2 regions of the Bacillus sp. K7 genome follow, and region 2 is predicted to be linked to the other one. Evidence: riboswitches for the same ligand, from Rfam matches in the RefSeq annotation. Region 2 holds a riboswitch; the other holds the start of a gene.

Region 1 (11,520 bases), 480 kb from region 2:
GATCCCCCCTGCTGCTGCCACGCATGAAGCGGCAAGAGTGACCGCTGCCAGAAGGAGAATCCGTCTTTCCCTTTCAACAGCAGTGCCCAGTCCGGTCGCTAATTGATCTCCGAGCTGCAAAATGTTCAAATAGCGTGCCTTATATAAAGTAAACGGAAGCAAGATCACAATCCAAGGAAGAATCGCCCAGATCATATTCCAGTTCGCCCCCCAGATCGAGCCGGAAATCCAAACCGCGGCTTGCATAAAATCATGAGGGTCCATCTTGAGCTGAAAAATCAGCAGCAAAGCATTAAATCCGGCATTCACGCCAATACCGACTAAAATCAGCCGAATCGGTGTCACACCTTTTTTCCAAGCCAGAAGATAAATGAGAAACGCGGCGAGGAATGCGCCCGCCAAAGCACTGAACGGAAGCATAAATATTCCGAAAAAGCTGAGATTTGAAGCTGATTCTTGAAAAAAGTATATAAAAAGCACAACAGCAAGCGAGCCGCCGGCGTTAATGCCGAGAATGCCGGGCTCAGCCAGATCATTTTGAGATACGCTTTGCAAAATGGCCCCGGCAACAGCGATTCCTGCCCCAACGAGCAATGAAAGGATGATCCGCGGCAGCCTGAACTCAAATAAGACAAGTTCATCACGCGCCGTTCCTTGGCCGAAAAAAACTTGGAGCGTTTTAAGCGGTGCAATTTTGATGACACCCAAAATCAAGCTGATAAAAAAGACCATTACGATCAGCAGAAAGGTCACAGCCATCACAACGAGCGGTTTTTTCGTTTTCATTACAGCCCTCTCCTTTCCCGACGTGCCAAGTAAAAGAAAAAGGGAACGCCGATGAGAGAGGTCAGCGCGCCGACAGGTGTTTCAAAGGGCGCGTTTACAAGTCTTGCCGCAATGTCAGCAAACACGAGCAATACGGCGCCAAGCACCGCCGAACAAGGAATGATCCATCGATAATCCACACCGACCAAAAAGCGGGTAATATGCGGTATAATCAGCCCGATGAATGCGATGGTGCCGGCAATAGAAACAGCGGCTCCCGTCAAAATCACAACGACAAGCATGCCAACCACCTTCACCGCCGATGTATATTGTCCAAGCCCTTTCGCCAGCTCGTCACCGAGACTTAACACTGTCACAGACCGGGCGATGATAAACGCCAGCGTTAAACCGGCCGCCCCCGCGAGAAGCAAAAGATGGACACCTGACCATTTCACGCCCGCTACCCCGCCAGCATACCAAAAACTGATATCTTGAGCGACATCAAAGCGGATGGCAACGGCGGTTGAAATGCCTGTAAAAAAATAAGAAACTGCTGATCCTGCCAGCGCAAGCTTTACCGGCGTAAGTCCGCCCCTTGAAAACATGCCAATCCCCATTACCGTAGATGCCCCGAGCCCCGCTCCTGCAAAGGACCATAGCACAAGCCCCATCATAGAAAGTCCGGGAAAAAAAGCAAATGCAATCGAAACGGCAAACGCAGAGCCTGATGTCACGCCCATAATTGAAGGTTCTGCCAAAGGGTTTCTCGTCATCCCCTGCATGATCGCGCCCGACACCGCTAACAAAGCGCCGACAAGCGCAGCGGCAGCCGTTCTCGGCAGGCGAAGGTCGTGTATGATTTGGTGGGAGGTCTCTTTCGGCTGAAAATGAAAAATGGCGTCCCACACCGTGCGCAAATGAATATCGGCCGCACCGAGGGATATGGATAAAAGCGCGCCAAGACATAGTAAGGCTATTCCTGCAATAAGGACAATGACCGCGCCAAAAGACCTGGACGTCCATTGGTTTTCTTCTGATATCGTCTGTATATTTTTCCTTTGACTCAACAGCCGAACTTCCTTTCTCATACTGATAATGATTATCAATTATTGTTCCAGTATATCAATTTTTCTGCTAATGGAATAGAGCGTTCTGAACAAAATGAGCATATGATTGTAAAAAATACCGTGTCCAACTGGCTCCTGCAATGGTATAATCACATTTGATAATGATTCTCTTTATCATCTATTTTCCAGAAAGAAGGTATGAGATATGACCCATATATACAAGAAACTCGGAGCCGCGTTTTTTGCCCTGCTATTGATTGCTGCACTGGCAGCCTGCGGAAATCACTCTGAAAGCAAAGGATCTTCCTCTGATTCAAACGCCGAAGAAACCGTTACATATAAGGCTGAAAACGGCAATGTGAAGATTCCTAAGCATCCTAAACGGGTGGTTGTCATGGCTGACGGCTACTACGGCTACTTCAAGACACTCGGCATCAACGTCGTCGGTGCGCCTGAGAACGTATTTAAAAACCCTTACTATAAAGGAAAAACCGACGGTGTCACAAGCATCGGAGACGGTACTTCAGTTGAAAAAGTCATTGATTTGAATCCTGACTTGATTATCGTTTGGACAACGCAAGGCGCTGATATTAAAAAACTTGAAAAAATCGCGCCGACCGTCGCGGTAACATACGACAAGCTCGACAATATTGAGCAGCTGAAAGAGTTCGCAAAAATGACGGGAACTGAAGATAAAGCAGAAAAATGGCTGGCTGAGTGGGATAACAAAGTTGCTGCGGCTAAAACAAAAATCAAAAAAGCCGTCGGTGACAAAACAGTCTCCATTATGCAATCGAACGGAAAAGACATCTACGTATTCGGAAAAGATTTCGGAAGAGGCGGAAGCATCATTTACAAAGATCTCGGTTTGCAAGCCACAAAGCTGACAAAGGAAAAAGCCATTGATCAAGGGCCGGGATATACAAGTATTTCATTAGAGAAGCTCCCTGACTTCGCCGGAGATTATATTTTCGCAGGTCCATGGCAAGCAGGCGGCGACGATGGCGGCGTATTTGAAAGCTCCATTTGGAAAAATCTAAACGCCGTTAAACATGGCCATGTCTATAAGATGGACCCGATAGGCTTCTACTTCTCTGACCCGATCTCATTAGAAGGACAGCTAACATTTATTACGGAAAGCTTAACAAAATAACAAAAGAGCCGCCTGCCCGCGGCTCTTTTGCCACATCTATAAGGAGCGGCTCATTTTGAACCACATCGGATATTTTTTTTCGCAATTCATATTTAGCCTCATCATCATCGCGATCAGTTTTTTTAACGGTCTCTATATCGGAAAACCCTTTTCTAGTGTGCTTCTAGTATTTATCTTAGTGCTCGTTCTGTTTGATTTGCTGGAAAGGCTAAAAAAACGATTTTTGCATATTCGATTATCAGTCAACATTTTTCTCTCAATTTCTGCTTTCCTGTCAGCAGTTTTAACAATCGGATTACTAACGGGAGAAATGATGATTTTATAACAAAAGACACCTGACAAAGCGAATCAGGTGTCTTTTGTTTATGCTTTCTGAAACTTTTTAACAACAAATGGATAAACGATCAATCCGACAAAGAATAAACCGATGCCGAGAATAAATGTCGTTAAATCCGCTGTGCCTGTTATGATGACAAACAATGAGTACGCGCACGCTAATATCGCGATCAATCCGTCTTTGACACGGGAGCCTCTCAGCTGGTCATACGTTTCACCTTTGATGACAAGCTTCAAACTGTAAATCGCTGATACTAAATACGGAATTAAATAGGCAAGCGTTGCCGCTGTCGTTAAAAACGTAAATGCGTCACTTATTGTCCGGGAAATAACCGAGAAAATGAAGACTTGTGACATGACATTTGTAATGATAAGTGCGACAACCGGACTTCCCTTTTTATTCGTTTTCGCAAAGAATGCCGGAAAATCCCCCGCTTTAGCCGCTTGATATGGAACCTCAGAGCCGAGCAAAATCCAGCCGAGCATCGTTCCGAATAAACAAAGGATGGCCAAAAGTGCCATAATCACGCTTCCCGCGTTTCCAACAATCGCATACAGCACATCAACAAACGGTTTTTCAGAACCGACAAGCTTATCATGCGGCAGAACACCCATCGTAATCAAAGTCACAATAATATAAATGCTCAATGCAATCAATAATCCGGTAATTGTCGCGCGTTTCACCTCACGCTGAGAGCGCGCACGGCCTGACAGAATAACCGCTGATTCAATGCCGACAAACGCCCACAGTGTAGAAATCGCTGCGTTATGCACCTGCCCGCCAATTCCAATGCTTGTGCCGTTTTCTCCTTGAACCGGGAAATAAAATTGATCGAATAATGCCGTTTGAAACACAAACAATCCGGCAACGATAAAGAAGACAAAACCTAATACTTTAGAAAGCGTCGTGACAAAGTTCAATTTACTTGCACCGTTAATGCTTGTAACGAGAATCGTGTGCGTGCCCCATAACAAGATCGTACATACAGCAAACGTCAGCAATTGGCCAAGAGTCACCTCTTGCCCGCCGATCGAAAACATTTCACGTTTATCAACCAGGATCGGGAAGAACGAAGTCAAGTAACCTGCGAGACTTGTGATAATCGCCACGTTACTGATCCAGCTCGCCACCCAGTAGCCCCATACCATTGTGAAACCGGCCGCGTTCCCTTTTTTCGGATCAGAGAACAGCGCCCTTGCATAACTTTGCGGTCCCGCTTTCAGTTCAGGCTTGCGGATGGACAAGTGTCCGAAGACAAGTGCAATCATCAGCACGCCGGCACCTGTCAAAAGCCAAGCGGACGTGGCGCCAAACGGACTTGCGATTGAAGCAAGCGAGCTCGGCAAGGAGAAAATTCCCGATCCAACCATATTTCCAACGACAAACGCCGTTAATAACCAAAAACCCCATTTTTTCGTCTGTTCCATTCCAGTACCTCCATGATTCTTTGTACGGACCAGACCCCGAGATCATGTAAACGCAAAAAAAGCCTGAACAAAAGTCCATGCTTAAAGAAACACACACCCTTGATCTCCGGATAGCCCTCCGCGAAAAAGCACGCGGCAGTCCTGCACTTATTCAGATACAGTCCCAGCATAGAGAAGGATCGGCTTTCTCCACACTTCGGCGCTGATGCCTTTTACACATGTTAAACAGCTCCTGTCAGCCTGGCATGTGCTACTCATCATCCGCGCAACCTCTACCTCACTGAGAAAGAGTGAGGATTTAATGATTCAGTTACTCCCAGAAGGTTATCAAAGAAAGGATGATCTGTCAAAGGGAACAGATGGAAATACGGATAGAGCCCTAGCCCTATCCGCATGTGATTATCGATTATTTTTCTTTTTTTGCACTGCTTCTTGAAGCGGATCATCTTTTAAGGCTGAACCCGCATCTTCAAGAGCTCCCTGAATGACGTTTTTTTCTTTTTCAGAACGTTTTCCTTTATCTTTATTAAAGAAATCCATTCGAATCACCTCTTTTAGAAAATAGGTACATGATTAAGATGCCTTTTTCTCAAAAAATTATACGAGAAATGTTTTATCGTTCAAAGTCCTGTTGATCAAACATACATTCTCTTGCTATATTTGTAATTCAGAGATTTTTTGCAAAAGATAAAGGAGAAGCGGAAAATGACAGGAAAAACACACATCATGGGAGGCATCGCTTCTTGTACGGCAGCGGCTTATTATTATGGATTTGATCCTGCGCTTATGGCAGCGTCCGGCGCGGTTGGGGCATTGATTCCCGATATCTGCCACACGCAAAGCAAAATCGGGAGAAGATTTCCTATCCTTGCGAAAGTCGTCAGCTCCGTTTTCGGCCATCGGACGTTTACGCACAGCCTGCTGTTTCTGCTCATCATGTTTTTTGTCACAGCCACATATATTCCAGATAAAAACATATCAACCGGACTGATGATCGGAATGGCGAGCCACTTGATCCTTGACGCTTGGACGGTGAACGGAATTAAACTGCTATTCCCATCAACGATTCGCGTGAGGCTCCCATTATATATGAAGACAGGCAGTTTTTCTGAGCAGCTTGTGTTAGCCGGCCTGACAATTGCTTCATGTTACTACTTTTATATGCTGTTTCATGGACGCATGATTTAAATGTGAGTGCTGACGCTTGTTCTAACGGGCTGTTTTTAGTAGATTTTACATAAGAAGCATTTCATGCAGATGACCAAGAAAACGTGAGGAGCCATATTAATGAAAGGAACCTTTTTTCATAATCAGCGGTTTTTATGTATTTCAATCGTATTCATGTGGGTGAAAACGTATGCGATTTATAAACTCGGCTTTCATTTGCAGATTGATTCCCTATTGGAGGAGCTAATCCTGCTGATCAATCCGCTCAGCTTTATCCTTCCTTTATTCGGGATTGGCCTGCTCCTGAAAGATATCAAGCAGCGGGTCTTTTTGCTGATTGCCAATTTGGTTCTGACTGCCATCTTGATCTCCAATACGATTTTTTACGGCTTTTATATCGATTTTATTACCATCCCGGTTTTGTTTCAGGCCAGTAACATGAGCGATATGGGCAGCAGTGTAAAAGAACTGTTCAACCCTTTGTTTATCGCTCTGTTTGCGGATATGGTTTGTTTGCTGCTGCTTGCCCGAAAAGAGAAGAAACCGCAGACAAAAGCAGCCCCCCGCACGATTAAACGGTACTATGCCGCTTCCTGCGGCTTGATTCTCTGCACTCTGGCACTTGCAGAAGTACAGCAGCCGAAGCTTTTGTCACATTCCTTTGACCGGGAAATGCTCGTCAAAAGCATCGGGCTGTTTCAATTCCATATATACGATACGGTTTCTCAGACTGTAAATGTAAGCGCGAAGGCATTTGCCAATGAAGACAGCATGACTGCGATTAAAAACTATACAGAGGCTGATTACAGCAAGCCTGACCAAAGCAAATTCGGGCTGGCGAAGGGGCGCAACGTTATCTTTGTAACGCTTGAATCGACCCAAAGCTTTGTTTTGAATGAAAAGGTAAATGGAAAAGAAATCACCCCGTTTATGAATGATTTCATCAAAAAAAGCTATTCCTTTGATCATTTCTATCAGCAAACAGAACAAGGCAAAACATCTGATTCAGAATTCATCGTCGCTAATTCGCTGTATCCTTCCCTTAGCGGCGCCGTCTTTTTCACAAAAAGCGACCATCAATTTCACACGATGTACAAATCGCTGAAACAACATGATTATTACTCAGCTGTTTTTCACGCCAACCATAAAACATTTTGGAACCGAGATGTGATGTACGAGACATTTGGGATTGACCGCTTTTTTGATGTTGATGATTTCCATGTCACTCCCGGGACATCGACAAGCTGGGGCCTGAAGGATAAGGAATTTTTAGAACAGTCAGCCGGCAAGCTCAAAAGTCTGCCGCAGCCGTTTTACAGCAATTTCATCACGCTGACGAATCATTTTCCGTTTGAGATTGATGAAAAAGATCAGCTGATAGATGAATTTGATTCAAGCAGTGACCTGTTAAACCGCTATGTAACCACGGTGCGCTATGAAGATGAGGCGTTGAAGCACTTTATCAAAAAACTGAAGGATGAAGGTTTATACGAAAATTCGATGATTGTATTCATGGGAGATCATTATGGCATTTCTGAAGCCCATAATGAGGCGATGGCAGCGTTTTTAGGGAAAGATGAAATTACGCCGTATGACAACGTTCAGCTCCAGCGGGTGCCATTTATCATACATATCCCGGGAATCACAGATCAAAAGCCGGAAACCATTCATGATGCCGGAGGACAGGTCGACGTTAGGCCGACACTGATGCATCTTCTCGGCATTGAGACAAAGGGCGATATCCAATTCGGCAATGATTTGCTGTCAAACGACCGAACGCCATTCACCGTGCTGCGAAACGGCAGTTTTATTACGAACGACTATATCTATACAAAAAACACGTGCTACAGCCAACAAACAGGGGAAGTGCTGGAAGACCAGGACGCATGCCTCCCTTATAAAGAGAAAGCAACTGAAGAGCTGTCTCTCTCTGATAAAATTTTAAACGGTGACCTGCTCAGGTTTTCTGAATGACAAAATCCCTCTTTACAGAGGGATTTTTCACGTTTCAAACATCACTTTTCCAGTCAGATTCGTTTGATAGCCGTTTAAATGAGATAGATTCGCTTTGTATTCCTCAGAGTTCAAGATCTCCTTCACAGCTTTCACCAGCTGCTCCTGTTTTTTCAAAACGACGATATCATATTGTTCGTCGATGAGCGGAATAAAATCCACACTGCCCATATGTGCCGCGTGCTGCGCTCCAATTCCCGCGTCAGCCTGTCCGCTTGAGACTTGTGAAGCGACTGCGTAATGATCGGTCACGATATCGCCGTATCCCTTTATATCAGCCGGATTCACACCAAGTAAGCCAAGCTGTTCATCAAGCAGCACTCTGGCGCCCGAACCCTTTTCCCTGTTGATCATCCGAATATCTGCCCTTCTTAGGTCATCCCAGCCTTGAATGTTTTTCGGATTCCCTTTTTGCACATACAGTCCGGCTTTGCGGAGAACGGCGTTGATCAGGCAAAACGGTTCGCCTGACAAAATCCGTTTTGCATAAGGCGCATTATATTGCCCCGTTTCCGCATCATACAAATGCAGGCTGACAATGTCACACTTGCCTTGATACATATCAATCAGGCTGTTTAAGCTCCCTTTGTATTTCCTAAGCGGCGTCTCCTGAATCGCATTCTCCAAATGTTTGCTGAGCAGATCCATCGAAATGTCCTGTCCGCTGATCATGACATTCTTTCTGCCATCCGGTTCCGCCTCCTGCATCTGTTTCGGCTCTTCGGCAACGGCAATGGGCTGAGACATTCTCATATTCGTTTTGTATTGCTTTAAATCTTCTTCGTCAACACGCATCTGCCTTCCGACACGGTAAGCAGGAAGCACGCCTTTTTTAATCAAATCATAAACGGTCAGCTTTGATACCTTCAGCAGACCTGCAACTTCTTCTATTGTATAGGAAGAGGTTTCATTCATTATCATCACCTCCCTATTTTATTATACCTTTTCAACGAATGTATAAAAACCCACATAAACCAAACATAATCAGTTATAATTAGATATAACTAATTATAAGGGGTGCAATCATGTTTAAAAAATATTTCATGTTAACAGCAGCCTTAACGGCTATTCTGCTTTCAGCAGGCTGCACCGCAAACCAGTCTTCAACGGATAGCGAGAAAAACGTAACGTTAACCATTTCAGCTGCTGCCAGTGCACAGGATGCGCTTGAGGAAATCCAACAGAACTATGAAAAAGAACATCACCACATCACAATCCAAAATAACTATGGCTCATCAGGCGCCTTGCAAAAACAGATTTCTCAAGGAGCAGGGGCAGATCTGTTCTTCTCAGCTGCTGAGGATAAATTTCAAAAGCTGGTGGATGACGGCGATATCGCCAAAAAAGACAGCACTGATTTAGTTGGCAATGAAATCGTGCTGGTCGTGCCGAAAAACGGAGATTCGCCTGTGACAAGTTTCAGCAATCTGGCTGATTCAGAAAAAATCGCCCTCGGGACGCCGGAATCCGTGCCGGCAGGAGCTTACGGGAAAGAATCACTGACAAAGCTGTCTCTATGGGACAAAGTAAAGGATAAGATCGTTTACGGAAAAGACGTCCGCCAAGTTCTTTCTTATGTTGAAACCGGCAATGTGGACGCAGGCATTGTTTATAAAACAGATGCCCTGATCTCAAAAAAAGTCAACATCATTGACGAGGCAAAAGCAGATACCCACAGCCCGATTGTCTATCCGCTAGGAATCGTAAAAGCTACAAAACACCGTAAGGAAGCGAAGGAATTTTACGATTACCTGCAATCCGATGAAGCAATGAAAGTATTTGAGAAATATGGTTTTACTGCTAAGTAACATAAGCGCTTCAGCGTTTTTCACACCTATTGTGCTTTCCTTTCAGGTGGCGGCAGTTGCCGGAATTGCTGTCATTATTCTCGGAACACTGGCGGGGGCATGGATGTCGCGGGCAACATTTTTCGGAAAAACGGCGCTCGAAACATTGTTTATGCTTCCGCTCGTTCTTCCGCCTACTGTTGTCGGTTTTATCTTGATCGTTATTTTCGGAAAGCACAGCTTTATCGGACAGGCCATTGAGTGGGTCTTTCACCAGCCTGTCATCTTCACCTGGTGGGCCGCTGTAATCGCCTCGGCTGTCGTGGCCTTTCCGCTAATGTATCAATCCGCCAAAACTGGATTTGCTGACATTGATCGCGATATACAAGGTGCTGCAATGGTAGACGGCGCCGGCAGATGGAAGGTATTTATCCATATTTCCATCCCGCTCGCCTATCCCTCATTGCTGACCGGAAGCATCCTCAGCCTTGCACGGGCGCTCGGAGAGTTTGGCGCAACACTCATGTTTGCAGGAAACATCCCCGGTGTTACGCAAACATTGCCGACAGCTATTTATGTCGCATTGGATTCCGGCAACAATACCCTTGCTTGGGCGTGGGTCGTCTGTATTGTCGTCATTTCCTTTTTGATGCTGTTTTTTATTCAGCAGAAAAAAACACAATAAAAAACTCCCCATCTTGGGGAGTTTTTTATTAAAACAGAAGCTCATCGGGATTTGGGCCGACACGCTCATCTTTGTTTAACGCGTCGATTTTATCCATGTCTTCCTGGGACAATTCAAAATCAAAGATATCAGCATTTTCGATAATGCGGTGTTCTTTGATAGATTTCGGAATCGTGACAACCTCGTGCTGCAGATCCCAGCGCAAAATCACTTGAGCCACAGATTTATTGTGTTTTTCAGCAATCTCTGCAAGCACTTCGTTATCCAAAAGCTGTCCCTGCATGAGCGGAGACCATGCTTCCAGCTGGATGCCTTGATGTTTACAATAGTCTCTTAATTCTTTTTGCGTCAAACGCGGGTGAAATTCCACTTGGTTTACCATCGGTTTGATTTCAGCGTCTTTCAGCAATTCTTCTAAATGATGAACTTGGAAATTGCTGACGCCGATCGCGCGGATTTTGCCGTCTTTGTACAGCTTTTCAAGCGCGCGCCACGTATCTTTATATTTATCCTTGCCAGGCCAGTGGATTAAATATAGATCTAAGTAATCTAGCTGAAGTCTTTCCAGGCTTTTTTCAAAGGCAGCAAGCGTTGTTTCGTAGCCTTGGTCTTCATTCCATACTTTTGATGTAATGAAGAGCTCTTCTCTTGCCACACCGGATTCTTTAATTCCAATGCCAACGCCTTCTTCATTTTTGTAGACAGCTGCTGTATCAATGCTGCGGTAACCGTTTTTAATCGCCGCTTTCACAGATTCAGTCGCTTCACTTCCATTTTCTACTTTAAAAACACCTAGACCGAACCAAGGCATTTCAACTCCGTTATGTAACTTTACAGTATCATTTAAACTTGTTGCCACTTGAACATCCACCCTTTCATTGAAATATAAGCCTCTATATTATCTCACACTCCTCCGAGCCGATACCAATAATACGCTTAAAATCCTCTTTCTGTTTCTTTTCTCACATCAAGGGCAGCCGCACACTATTTTTTCCTATTTGAATGAGGTGGGAATCCATTATTGTAAACACATATAAAAAACAAAGGAAACAACTTGAAACGTATTCGTATCCCAATGACACTCGCGCTCGGTGCCGCTTTGACAATTGCCCCTTTGTC
Region 2 (11,520 bases):
GAATTAAAAAAAGGCCTCGATGTCCGCCTCGCCCGGCAGATGATTTTTGGAACGATTGACGAAACCGTGACAACTTGGGTGATGAATGACCAAAAGTACGATCTCGCTGCCTTATCCGACAGCGTTTTAGAATTGTTGGTGTCCGGAATTCATAATAAGTAAAGGGGTTCTGTCCTATGAATGCAATATCACTGGCGGTTGATCAATTTGTGGCAGTCTTGACGATTCACAATCCGCCGGCAAATGCGCTTTCCAGCCGGATATTAGAAGAGCTGTCCTCCTGTCTAGATCAATGTGAGACAGATGCAGGCGTACGAACCATTATCATTCACGGTGAGGGAAGATTTTTCTCAGCCGGCGCTGATATTAAAGAATTTACATCGCTTAAAGGCAATGAGGATTCCTCACTGCTGGCTGAGCGCGGCCAGCAGCTGATGGAAAGAGTTGAAGGCTTCCCTAAACCAATTATCGCGGCGATTCACGGAGCTGCACTTGGGGGCGGACTTGAGCTGGCGATGGCGTGTCATATCAGAATCGCCGCGGAAGATGCCAAACTGGGGCTCCCTGAGCTTAACCTCGGTATCATTCCGGGTTTTGCGGGAACACAGCGTCTACCGAGATATATCGGGATAGCCAAAGCATTAGAGCTCATTGGATCCGGAGAACCGATATCCGGAAAAGAAGCGCTTGATCTCGGACTTGTTTCAATTGGAGCGAAGGATGAAGCAGAAGTGCTTGAAAAAGCAAAAGCGCTTGCCGCTAAGTTTGCAGAAAAAAGCCCGCAAACGCTGGCATCACTGCTTGAGCTTCTTTACTCAAACAAGGTGTATTCCTATGATGGCAGCTTAAAGCTTGAAGCAAAGCGGTTTGGTGAAGCATTTGAGTCAGAGGACGCCAAAGAAGGCATCCAGGCATTTCTCGAAAAAAGAAAGCCTCAGTTCAAAGGCGAATAAAAGGGGATATGATCATGAATCTATTTGTACTGATGAAACGGACGTTTGACACAGAAGAAAAAATCGTCATTGAAGCAGGAAAGATTCAGGACGACGGAGCGGAATGGATCATTAATCCATACGATGAGTACGCGATAGAAGAAGCCATCCAGCTGAAGGAAAAGCACGGCGGCACGATCACCGCCGTCACTGTCGGCGGCGAAGAAGCGGAGAAAGAATTGCGCACTGCGCTTGCCATGGGATGTGACCAAGCCGTTTTAATCAACATAGAAGATGATCTCGAGGAACCCGACCAATATTCTTTATCTCAAATTTTATACCACTATATGAAGGATCAGGAGTTTGATTTGATTCTCGGCGGAAATGTTGCCATTGACGGAGGGTCAGGACAAGTCGCCCCTCGGCTTGCCGAGCTGCTGGATATTCCGTGCATCACGACGATCACCAAACTCGAAATCAACGGCACTGATGCAGAAGCAGAAAGAGACGTTGAAGGGGATGTTGAGAAGATCAAAACGACGCTCCCATTGCTTGTCACAGCTCAGCAGGGTTTAAACGAACCGCGTTATCCATCGCTTCCGGGAATTATGAAGGCCAAGAAAAAACCGCTTGAAGAGCTGGAGCTAGATGATCTTCATCTTGACGAAGAGGATGCCGAACCAAAAGTGAAAACCATAGAGCGTTTTCTTCCGCCGAAAAAAGAAGCCGGGAAGCTTCTCCAAGGTGAGCCTGCCGAACAGGCAAAAGAGCTCGTCTCATTGCTCCGCAGCGAAGCTAAAGTCATGTAAAGCTTGGACATTCAAAGAAACAGGGGGATGTTAGAATGGGAAAAAAAGTGATCGTACTTGGAGAAATTCGCGATGGGGAATTGCGGAATGTCACCTTTGAAGCATTAGCTGCAGGAAGAACCATCTCAGGTGATGGAGAAGTCATCGGTGTTTTGATCGGAGAAAATGCTCAAAGCCTTGCACAGGAGCTTATCCATTACGGAGCCGATAAAGTTCTCACAGCCGAGGGTCCGAAGCTGAAAGCATACACGGCAGACGGATACAGCCAGGTCATGAGGGCCATTATTGGCCAAGAAAAACCCGATTCAGTCATATGCGGGCACACAGCAATGGGCAAAGACCTTTCACCGAAGCTCGCGGCCCGGCTGCAAACAGGCTTAATTTCTGATGCTACTGATGTAAGCGTTGCCGGAGAGAATGTCGTATTCACACGGCCGATTTACTCGGGGAAAGCATTTGAACGCGTCATATCAACCGATCCGCTGATTTTTGCAACGATTCGCCCTAATAACATTCAAGCTTCAGAAAAAGACACCGGCAGGTCAGGGAGTATCGAAAGCCTTGATGTTTCTCTTACTGACCTCCGCACCGTTATCCAAGAGGTTGTGAAAAAAACAACGGACGGCGTTGATCTCTCCGAAGCCAAAATTATCGTTGCAGGCGGCCGCGGAGTCAAAAGCAAGGAAGGATTTCAGCCGCTAGAGGAGCTTGCCGAAGTGCTCGGAGCCGCAGTTGGGGCTTCTCGCGGGGCGTGCGACGCTGATTATTGTGATTACGCTCTCCAGATCGGGCAGACCGGAAAAGTCGTCACCCCGGATTTGTACATCGCCTGCGGCATTTCCGGCGCCATCCAGCATTTAGCCGGGATGTCAAACAGCAAGATCATTGTCGCCATCAATAAGGATCCCGAAGCCGATATTTTTAAAATAGCTGATTATGGCATCGTAGGCGATTTATTTGAAGTGGTTCCGTTATTAACTGAGGAATTCAAACAATTAAATATACACTCGTAAAGGAAACCCCGAACTGCTGAAGTTCGGGGTTTTTGTATGTTTAAATATATACGTACAAATGGATACGTAATAAAAAATATCATTGACATGTACGAACATATATAATATCGTTACTTTAAAAGCGCTTACATTCATGCGGACTCCTCAGGCGAAAGACAGATCACATATTTGACTGTGGTGCTTTTCATATTCGTATGAAAGGAATGATCAGGCATGTCTAAACATCAAGCAGTGATCCAGACAGATATTGTAAAAGGAACGATTAACAAAAATATATACGGTCATTTTGCGGAGCATTTAGGAAGAGGGATTTATGAGGGGATTTGGGTCGGAACAGACTCGAGCATTCCCAATATAAACGGAATACGAAAGGATGTGCTGGAAGCGCTCAAGCAGCTTCATATTCCTGTCCTCAGATGGCCTGGCGGGTGTTTTGCAGACGAATATCATTGGGCAAACGGTGTCGGAGACCGAAAGACGATGCTTAACACGCACTGGGGCGGAACAGTTGAATCAAATGAATTCGGAACGCATGAATTTATGATGCTTTGCGAGCTGCTTGAATGCGAGCCTTATATCTGCGGCAATGTCGGAAGCGGAACGGTTCAGGAAATGGCGGAATGGATCGAATATATGACGTTTGAAGAAGGCACTCCAATGTCAGACTGGAGAAAACAAAATGGAAGAGAGGAGCCTTGGAAGCTGAAATATTTCGGGGTGGGCAATGAAAACTGGGGCTGCGGCGGAAACATGCACCCTGAATACTATGCTGATCTGTACCGGCGTTTTCAAACCTATGTGCGAAATTACAGCGGCAATGAAATCTATAAAATTGCTGGCGGCGCAAATGTAGATGACTTTAATTGGACGGACGTGCTTATGAAAAAAGCCGCCGGCCTGATGGACGGATTGAGCCTTCATTATTACACGATTCCGGGTGATTTCTGGAAAGGCAAAGGGTCAGCGACAGAATTCACAGAGGATGAATGGTTCATTACAATGAAAAAGGCCAAATATATCGACGAACTGATTCAAAAACACGGCACAATTATGGACCGGTACGATCCGGAGCAGCGGGTCGGCCTGATTATTGACGAATGGGGCACGTGGTTTGATCCTGAGCCGGGCACGAACCCTGGTTTCCTTTATCAGCAAAATACCATTCGCGATGCACTGGTGGCGGCTTCTCACTTCCACATTTTCCACCAGCATTGCCGCCGGGTGCAAATGACCAACATCGCCCAAACGGTAAACGTTCTTCAAGCCATGATTTTGACTGAGGGAGAGCGGATGCTTTTGACACCGACGTACCATGTATTTGATATGTTTAAGGTACACCAGGATGCTTCTCTTTTAGACACTGAAACAACGTCTGCTGACTATGAATGGAAGGGAGAAACGCTGCCGCAAATCAGTGTTTCAGCCTCGAAACATGCAGAAGGCGATATCAATATTACGATTTGCAACATTGACCATCAAAACAAAGCGGAGGCCGAGATTGAACTGAGAGGTGTTGACAAGACTGCGGACCATTCTGGAGTCATTCTCACGGCAGAAAAAATGAATGCCCATAACACGTTTGACGATCCTCATCACGTCAAACCGGAATCTTTCAGCCAATACACGCTCAACAAAAACAAACTGAAAGTAAAACTCCCGCCTATGTCAGTTGTCTTACTCACGCTGCGGGCTGATTCTTAACCAAGCGAGAGCGCCGGAGCTTCATGCCGGCGCTCTCTTTCATGTTTGAAAATTGCTCCGGGAGGGCATGGTAAAGTACATGACAGTAAAGAGGAGTGTTATTCTATGCTTCGTACCATTCTAATGATCATCGGGGCAATTGTAGTGATCGGGGCCATTATCAGATTTGTGTTTTAATGAAAAAAGACATATCCCATTCCATCAAGACAAAAATGAGTAAACCGATTGCGATCAGGAGAAAATAATTTCTAAGCATTAAAATAGCGTGAACGAATGGGAGATGCTATACTAAACATCATCATTCACAATTGGAGGAATTCAATAATGGCTATCGTAAAAGCAACTGATCAATCTTTCTCAGCTGAAACAAGCGAAGGCGTCGTACTGGCTGATTTCTGGGCTCCTTGGTGCGGACCTTGTAAAATGATTGCACCTGTTCTTGAAGAACTGGATCAAGAAATGGGAGACAAACTCAAAATCGTAAAAATCGATGTGGATGAAAACCAAGAAACAGCCGGAAAATACGGCGTTATGAGCATCCCGACACTTCTTGTGTTAAAAGACGGAGAAGTTGTTGAAACTTCTGTCGGCTTCAAACCGAAAGAAGCGCTTCAAGAGCTTGTAAACAAACATCTTTAATTTACGGCTGCTTACATGCCAGAGCGATTCCGATTGAGGGATCGCTTTTTTTATTCGCCAATTGTGAACCGTAGAGAAAAACAAACGTTCGTGTTAAACTGGAAATAAAGGACTAAATATAAGGAAGGGTAATAGATGAACAAACAACTGAAAGAAAAACTCGCCCTCCTTCCTGATCAGCCCGGGTGTTATCTCATGAAGGACCGGCAGCAGACTGTGATCTACGTAGGAAAAGCTAAAGTGCTGAAAAACAGAGTGCGCTCCTACTTCACCGGTTCTCACGATGCGAAAACCCAAAGGCTTGTGACGGAAATCGAGGATTTTGAATATATCGTGACGTCCTCCAACCTTGAAGCGCTTATTTTAGAAATGAACTTGATCAAAAAGCATGATCCGAAATACAATGTCATGCTGAAAGACGACAAAACCTATCCTTTCATAAAACTTACCCATGAACGCCATCCAAGGCTGATTGTCACCCGCAATGTCAAAAAAGACAAGGGGCGTTATTTCGGGCCGTACCCGAATGTACAGGCTGCAAGAGAAACAAAAAAACTGCTAGACCGGCTGTATCCTCTCAGAAAATGCTCCAAGCTGCCGGACAGAGTATGCCTTTACTATCATTTGGGCCAATGTCTCGCTCCGTGCGTAAAGGACATTTCCGAAGAGACAAACAGAGAGCTGGTTGAGCGCATTACCCGTTTCTTAAAGGGCGGCTATAATGATGTCAAAAAAGAGCTTGAAGAGAAGATGCAGGAAGCTGCGGAGAATCTTGAGTTTGAACGGGCAAAAGAGCTTCGCGACCAAATCGCCCATATTGACTCAACGATGGAAAAACAAAAAATGACGATGAACGATTTAGTCGACCGTGACGTATTCGCGTACGCATATGATAAGGGATGGATGTGTGTGCAGGTCTTTTTCATCCGCCAAGGAAAGCTTATTGAGCGGGATGTCAGCATGTTTCCGCTCTATCAGGAAGCTGATGATGAGTTCCTTACGTTCATCGGGCAGTTTTATTCAAAAAACAACCACTTCCTTCCAAAGGAAATTTTAGTTCCGGACAGCGTAGATCAATCGATGATTGAGCAGCTGCTGGAAACAAACGTCCACCAGCCGAAAAAAGGCCCGAAAAAAGAACTGCTTATGCTGGCCCATAAAAACGCGAAAATCGCGTTGAAAGAAAAATTCTCTTTAATTGAACGGGACGAGGAGCGTTCAATCGGGGCTGTGCAGAAACTCGGTGAAGCCTTGAATATTTATACCCCGCACAGAATTGAAGCGTTTGATAACTCAAACATACAGGGGACAAACCCGGTTTCCGCGATGATCGTATTTATCGACGGCAAACCGAACAAAAGGGAATACCGCAAATATAAAATCAAAACCGTTACAGGGCCGGATGATTACGGTTCAATGAGAGAGGTCGTCAGAAGGCGTTATTCAAGAGTGCTTCGTGAAAACCTGCCGCTTCCCGATCTGATCATCATTGACGGAGGAAAAGGGCAAATCAACGCTGCAAGGGATGTTATTGAAAATGAATTAGGCCTGGATATTCCCATCGCCGGCTTAGCAAAAGACGAAAAACACAGAACTTCAAATTTACTCATCGGGGAACCGCTGGAGGCGGTATATCTGGAACGAAACAGCCAGGAATTTTACCTCCTGCAGCGCATCCAGGACGAGGTGCACCGATTCGCGATCAGCTTTCACCGGCAAATCCGCGGAAAAAGCGCGTTTCAATCCGTCTTGGACGACATCCCGGGCATCGGAGAGAAAAGAAAGAAAATGCTGTTAAAGCATTTCGGTTCGGTTAAAAAAATGAAGGAAGCAAGCCTTGAGGACCTCAAAAAAGCGGGTGTTCCGGCAGCGGCGGCTCAGCTCCTTTACGACAAATTGCAAAAATAGTGTTGTCCTTTTAAAAAAGATCTGATAAAATGTGAACTAATTTCATAGTTAGATCGTGTTATATGGTGAAGATAGAGGTGCGAACTTCAAAAGTAAGCCTTTGGAGAAAGATGGATTCTGTGAAAAAGGCTGAAAGGGGAGCGTCGCCGAAGCAAATAAAACCCCATCGGTATTATTTGCTGGCCGTGCATTGAATAAATGTAAGGCTGTCAAGAAATCATTTTCTTGGAGGGCTATCTCGTTGTTCATAATCATTTATGATGATTAATTGATAAGCAATGAGAGCAAATTCCTCTCATTGCTTTTTTTATTGTGGACAAAGCGCTCTTTCTCCTCACCCGCACGAACCAAAATGTAAAGGGTGGTCATTCATGGGTCTTATCGTACAAAAATTCGGAGGTACTTCCGTCGGCTCAGTCGAAAAAATTCAAAATGCGGCAAACCGCGCAATTGCAGAAAAACAGAGAGGCCATCAAGTCGTCGTAGTCGTTTCAGCTATGGGGAAATCCACTGACGCATTGGTCAGCCTTGCAAAAGACATCACTGGCCAGCCGAGCAAACGCGAAATGGATATGCTGCTGGCGACTGGCGAACAGGTCACGATTTCCCTGCTTTCAATGGCACTGCATGAAAAAGGCTATGACGCGGTGTCCTATACTGGCTGGCAGGCGGGAATCCGCACGGAATCCGTACACGGAAACGCCAGAATTACAGATATCGACACTTCTGTTTTAACAGACCAGCTTGAGCAAGGAAAGATTGTGATTGTCGCAGGATTCCAAGGCATGGCGGACAATTGCGAGATCACAACATTGGGCCGTGGCGGTTCAGACACAACAGCAGTCGCTTTGGCTGCCGCATTAAAAGCGGATAAATGTGACATATACACAGATGTGCCCGGCGTGTTTACAACCGATCCGCGCTATGTGAAATCAGCGAGAAAGCTTGCCGGAATCTCATACGATGAAATGCTTGAGCTTGCCAATTTAGGCGCCGGCGTTCTTCATCCGAGAGCCGTTGAATTTGCGAAAAATTACGAAGTGCCGTTAGAAGTACGTTCAAGTACAGAAACAGAAGCGGGAACATTAATTGAGGAGGAATCATCCATGGAGCAAAATTTAATTGTCAGAGGCATTGCGTTCGAAGACCAAATCACAAGGGTAACCATTTACGGGCTGACTGGCGGCCTGACAACCTTGTCTACAATATTTACAACACTTGCCAAAAGAAACATTAACGTTGATATCATTATCCAAACGCAAGCTGGAGACAATCAGACCGGAATTTCCTTCTCTGTCAAAACAGAAGACGCAAACCAAGCCGTTGCAGTGCTTGAAGAGTATAAGGGCGCGCTTGAATTCGCGAAAATCGAGACAGAAAGCAAATTGGCCAAAGTATCCATCGTCGGATCCGGCATGGTCTCAAACCCTGGTGTAGCGGCAGAAATGTTTGCTGTACTGGCGGAAAAAAACATATTAATTAAAATGGTCAGCACATCTGAAATCAAAGTGTCAACAGTCGTAAGCGAAAATGACATGGTGAAAGCGGTCGAAGCGTTGCACGATGCATTTGAGCTTTCAAAACACCCTTCAGCTGTGTAACGACAATCAAAAAGGCGGGACTATTGAAGTCACCGCCTTTTTGATTACACTGGATCTTTCAAATCCCATTTCACAGTCAGAACCACTTTATCGGCTCTCTTTTTCACTTGTTCATATGATTCGGCAATCTGCTCATTCAGCAATTGAATTTGTTCAGCAATAAAACCAGCTTCCAATTGAAAACATGGTTCTTTCTGGTGTTTAAGCCGGTTGGAAATGATCGGCCCTTCAAGTTCAAATTCAAGCTCCTGTTTTTTTGCGCTTACGTTTGTAAGGGTTCCCCAGCCCGCTTCTTCAAAGAAAGCCGGAAATTGCTCCCATGATTCAAGAGGAAACTTACGGGCGAGATGTTTCCCTGCCCAATACATCATGGAAGAGTAATCTTGGCCAAGCATATCTGGGAGAACGATCTCTCGTATTAGTTCGTAGGCGTAGGCGTTCATTTCGATTTCTTTTAAATGATCAATAGATGCTTCAAATTTAGACTTCATATCTGTCTCCCCTCTCTCCTTCGTATATTATAGCCCAAAGAGGGGGAGGTATTACAGAATGATCCTGTAATTCTTATGAAATTTTAAGGGAGAAATATATACTGATAAAATAAAATTTTTGAATCAACTAATTAATTCGGAAAATTGTAATTTATGTACGCGTTTTCTTGACGCCCTTTTGAGGGAGGAGTAAAATGAAATTGTCAATAAATCTTAATAAAGTGCTTACAATTGAAAGAAGTGGGGGAAGAGATTTAGCACATTTCGCACTTATCAAACAGGGGGTAAAGTAATGTCTGGGAACAGAGAGTTTTATTTTCGAAGATTGCATTCCTTGCTTGGCGTCATACCGGTCGGCATTTTTCTCATTCAGCATTTAGTCGTCAACCAGTTTGCTGCAAGGGGCGCTGATGCATTCAATAATGCTGCGCATTTTATGGATAGTCTGCCTTTCAGGTATGCCTTGGAAATTTTTATTATCTTCTTACCATTAATTTATCATGCAATTTATGGTGTGTACATAGCGTTTACTGCGAAAAATAATGCAGGTCAATACAGCTATATGAGAAATTGGCTCTTTGTCCTGCAGCGTGTAACCGGTATCATCACCCTCATTTTCGTCAGCTGGCATGTGTGGGAAACCCGTATTGCAGCGCAAATGGGCGCTGAGGTCAACTTTGACATGATGGCGAATATTTTGAGCTCTCCGGCTATGCTTGGCTTCTACATTGTCGGTGTCTTATCAACGATTTTCCACTTCTCGAACGGTTTATGGTCGTTCGCTGTTACATGGGGCATCACGGTAACGCCTCGTTCTCAAAGAATTTCGACTTACGTTACGCTGATTATTTTTGTTGCACTGTCTTACGTAGGCTTAAAAGCGATTTTTGCATTTGTATAAGAGTACTAGATTACTAGAGGGAGAGGGGCTATCATGAGTCAATCAAGCATTATCGTAGTCGGCGGGGGTCTTGCCGGCCTCATGGCGACAATTAAAGCAGCGGAATCAGGAATGGCGGTTAAGCTTTTTTCCATCGTTCCTGTCAAACGGTCTCATTCGGTTTGCGCGCAAGGCGGCATAAATGGAGCGGTCAATACTAAAGGGGAAGGCGACTCTCCATGGGAGCATTTTGATGACACTGTGTACGGGGGAGACTTTCTTGCGAACCAGCCGCCGGTCAAAGCGATGTGTGACGCGGCGCCTTCTATCATCCACTTATTAGACCGTATGGGCGTCATGTTTAACCGGACGCCAGAAGGCCTGCTTGACTTCCGCCGATTCGGAGGCACACAGCACCACAGAACTGCTTATGCGGGTGCGACAACGGGGCAGCAGCTGCTTTACGCACTGGACGAGCAAGTGCGCAGGTACGAAGTTGCGGGTCTGGTTACAAAATACGAAGGCTGGGAATTCCTTGGCGCTGTATTGGATGACGACAAAACCTGCCGCGGAATTGTTGCGCAAAACCTGACAAACATGCAAATTGAATCCTTCCGTTCAGACGCTGTAATTATGGCGACGGGCGGACCGGGAATTATTTTTGGAAAATCGACGAACTCCATGATTAATACAGGGTCTGCAGCTTCGATCGTTTATCAGCAGGGAGCGTATTATGCAAACGGAGAATTCATTCAAATCCACCCGACAGCCATACCGGGCGATGACAAGCTAAGACTGATGAGTGAATCGGCGCGCGGTGAAGGCGGACGCGTGTGGACATATAAAGACGGAAAGCCGTGGTACTTCCTGGAAGAGAAATACCCGGCATACGGGAATCTGGTGCCGCGTGATATTGCGACACGCGAAATATTTGATGTGTGTGTCAACCAGAAACTCGGCATTAACGGCGAAAACATGGTGTATCTCGATCTTTCTCATAAAGATCCGAAAGAGCTTGACATTAAGCTCGGCGGCATCATTGAGATTTATGAGAAATTCATGGGAGACGACCCGCGTAAGCTTCCAATGAAAATCTTCCCGGCGGTTCATTACTCAATGGGCGGATTATGGGTGGATTACGATCAAATGACGAACATCCCGGGACTGTTTGCAGCCGGGGAATGTGATTACTCTATGCACGGCGGCAACCGCTTGGGGGCAAACTCCCTGCTCTCCGCGATATACGGAGGAATGGTGGCCGGACCGAATGCGGTGAAATATGTAAACGGCTTAGAATCTTCAGCAGAAGACATGTCTTCCTCTTTATTTGACGCTCACGTCAAAAAAGAAGAAGAAAAATGGGCTGAGATTATGAGTATGGACGGAACAGAAAATGCCTATGTTCTTCACAAAGAGCTTGGTGAGTGGATGACGGCAAACGTCACGGTTGTCCGCCATAACGACAAGCTATTGAAAACGGATGACAAAATTCAGGAACTAATGGAGCGGTTTAAAAAGATTAACATCAATGATACGACGAAATGGA

Evidence for each region. A riboswitch is a leader RNA that binds a small molecule or an ion and turns the genes downstream of it on or off. The one in region 2 is predicted to bind lysine.
Region 1: linked by a shared signal. The riboswitch ahead of M1D98_RS15970 (amino acid permease) and the one ahead of M1D98_RS13465 (aspartate kinase) in region 2 are both predicted to bind lysine.

Annotation. Positions count from the first base shown of each region.
Region 1 covers NZ_CP096406.1:3,106,195-3,117,714, forward strand. Annotated here, with positions in the region: gene M1D98_RS15950 (FecCD family ABC transporter permease) at 1-786, opposite strand, end outside; gene M1D98_RS15955 (FecCD family ABC transporter permease) at 786-1,832, opposite strand; gene M1D98_RS15960 (iron-hydroxamate ABC transporter substrate-binding protein) at 2,038-2,985, shown strand; gene M1D98_RS15965 (hypothetical protein) at 3,041-3,310, shown strand; gene M1D98_RS15970 (amino acid permease) at 3,349-4,749, opposite strand; lysine riboswitch at 4,853-5,032, opposite strand; gene sspJ (small acid-soluble spore protein SspJ) at 5,149-5,289, opposite strand; gene M1D98_RS15980 (metal-dependent hydrolase) at 5,455-5,937, shown strand; gene M1D98_RS15985 (LTA synthase family protein) at 6,037-7,890, shown strand; gene M1D98_RS15990 (substrate-binding domain-containing protein) at 7,918-8,844, opposite strand; gene modA (molybdate ABC transporter substrate-binding protein) at 8,955-9,737, shown strand; gene modB (molybdate ABC transporter permease subunit) at 9,709-10,401, shown strand; gene pgoN (glyoxal/methylglyoxal reductase) at 10,430-11,260, opposite strand; gene yvgO (stress response protein YvgO) at 11,456-11,520, shown strand, end outside.
Region 2 covers NZ_CP096406.1:2,621,964-2,633,483, reverse strand. Annotated here, with positions in the region: gene fadR (fatty acid metabolism transcriptional regulator FadR) at 1-162, shown strand, start outside; gene M1D98_RS13495 (enoyl-CoA hydratase) at 177-953, shown strand; gene etfB (electron transfer flavoprotein subunit beta) at 968-1,741, shown strand; gene etfA (electron transfer flavoprotein subunit alpha) at 1,777-2,754, shown strand; gene abfB (alpha-L-arabinofuranosidase AbfB) at 2,968-4,455, shown strand; gene trxA (thioredoxin) at 4,780-5,094, shown strand; gene uvrC (excinuclease ABC subunit UvrC) at 5,230-7,002, shown strand; lysine riboswitch at 7,067-7,246, shown strand; gene M1D98_RS13465 (aspartate kinase) at 7,374-8,603, shown strand; gene M1D98_RS13460 (YslB family protein) at 8,648-9,094, opposite strand; gene sdhC (succinate dehydrogenase cytochrome B558) at 9,387-9,995, shown strand; gene sdhA (succinate dehydrogenase flavoprotein subunit) at 10,029-11,520, shown strand, end outside.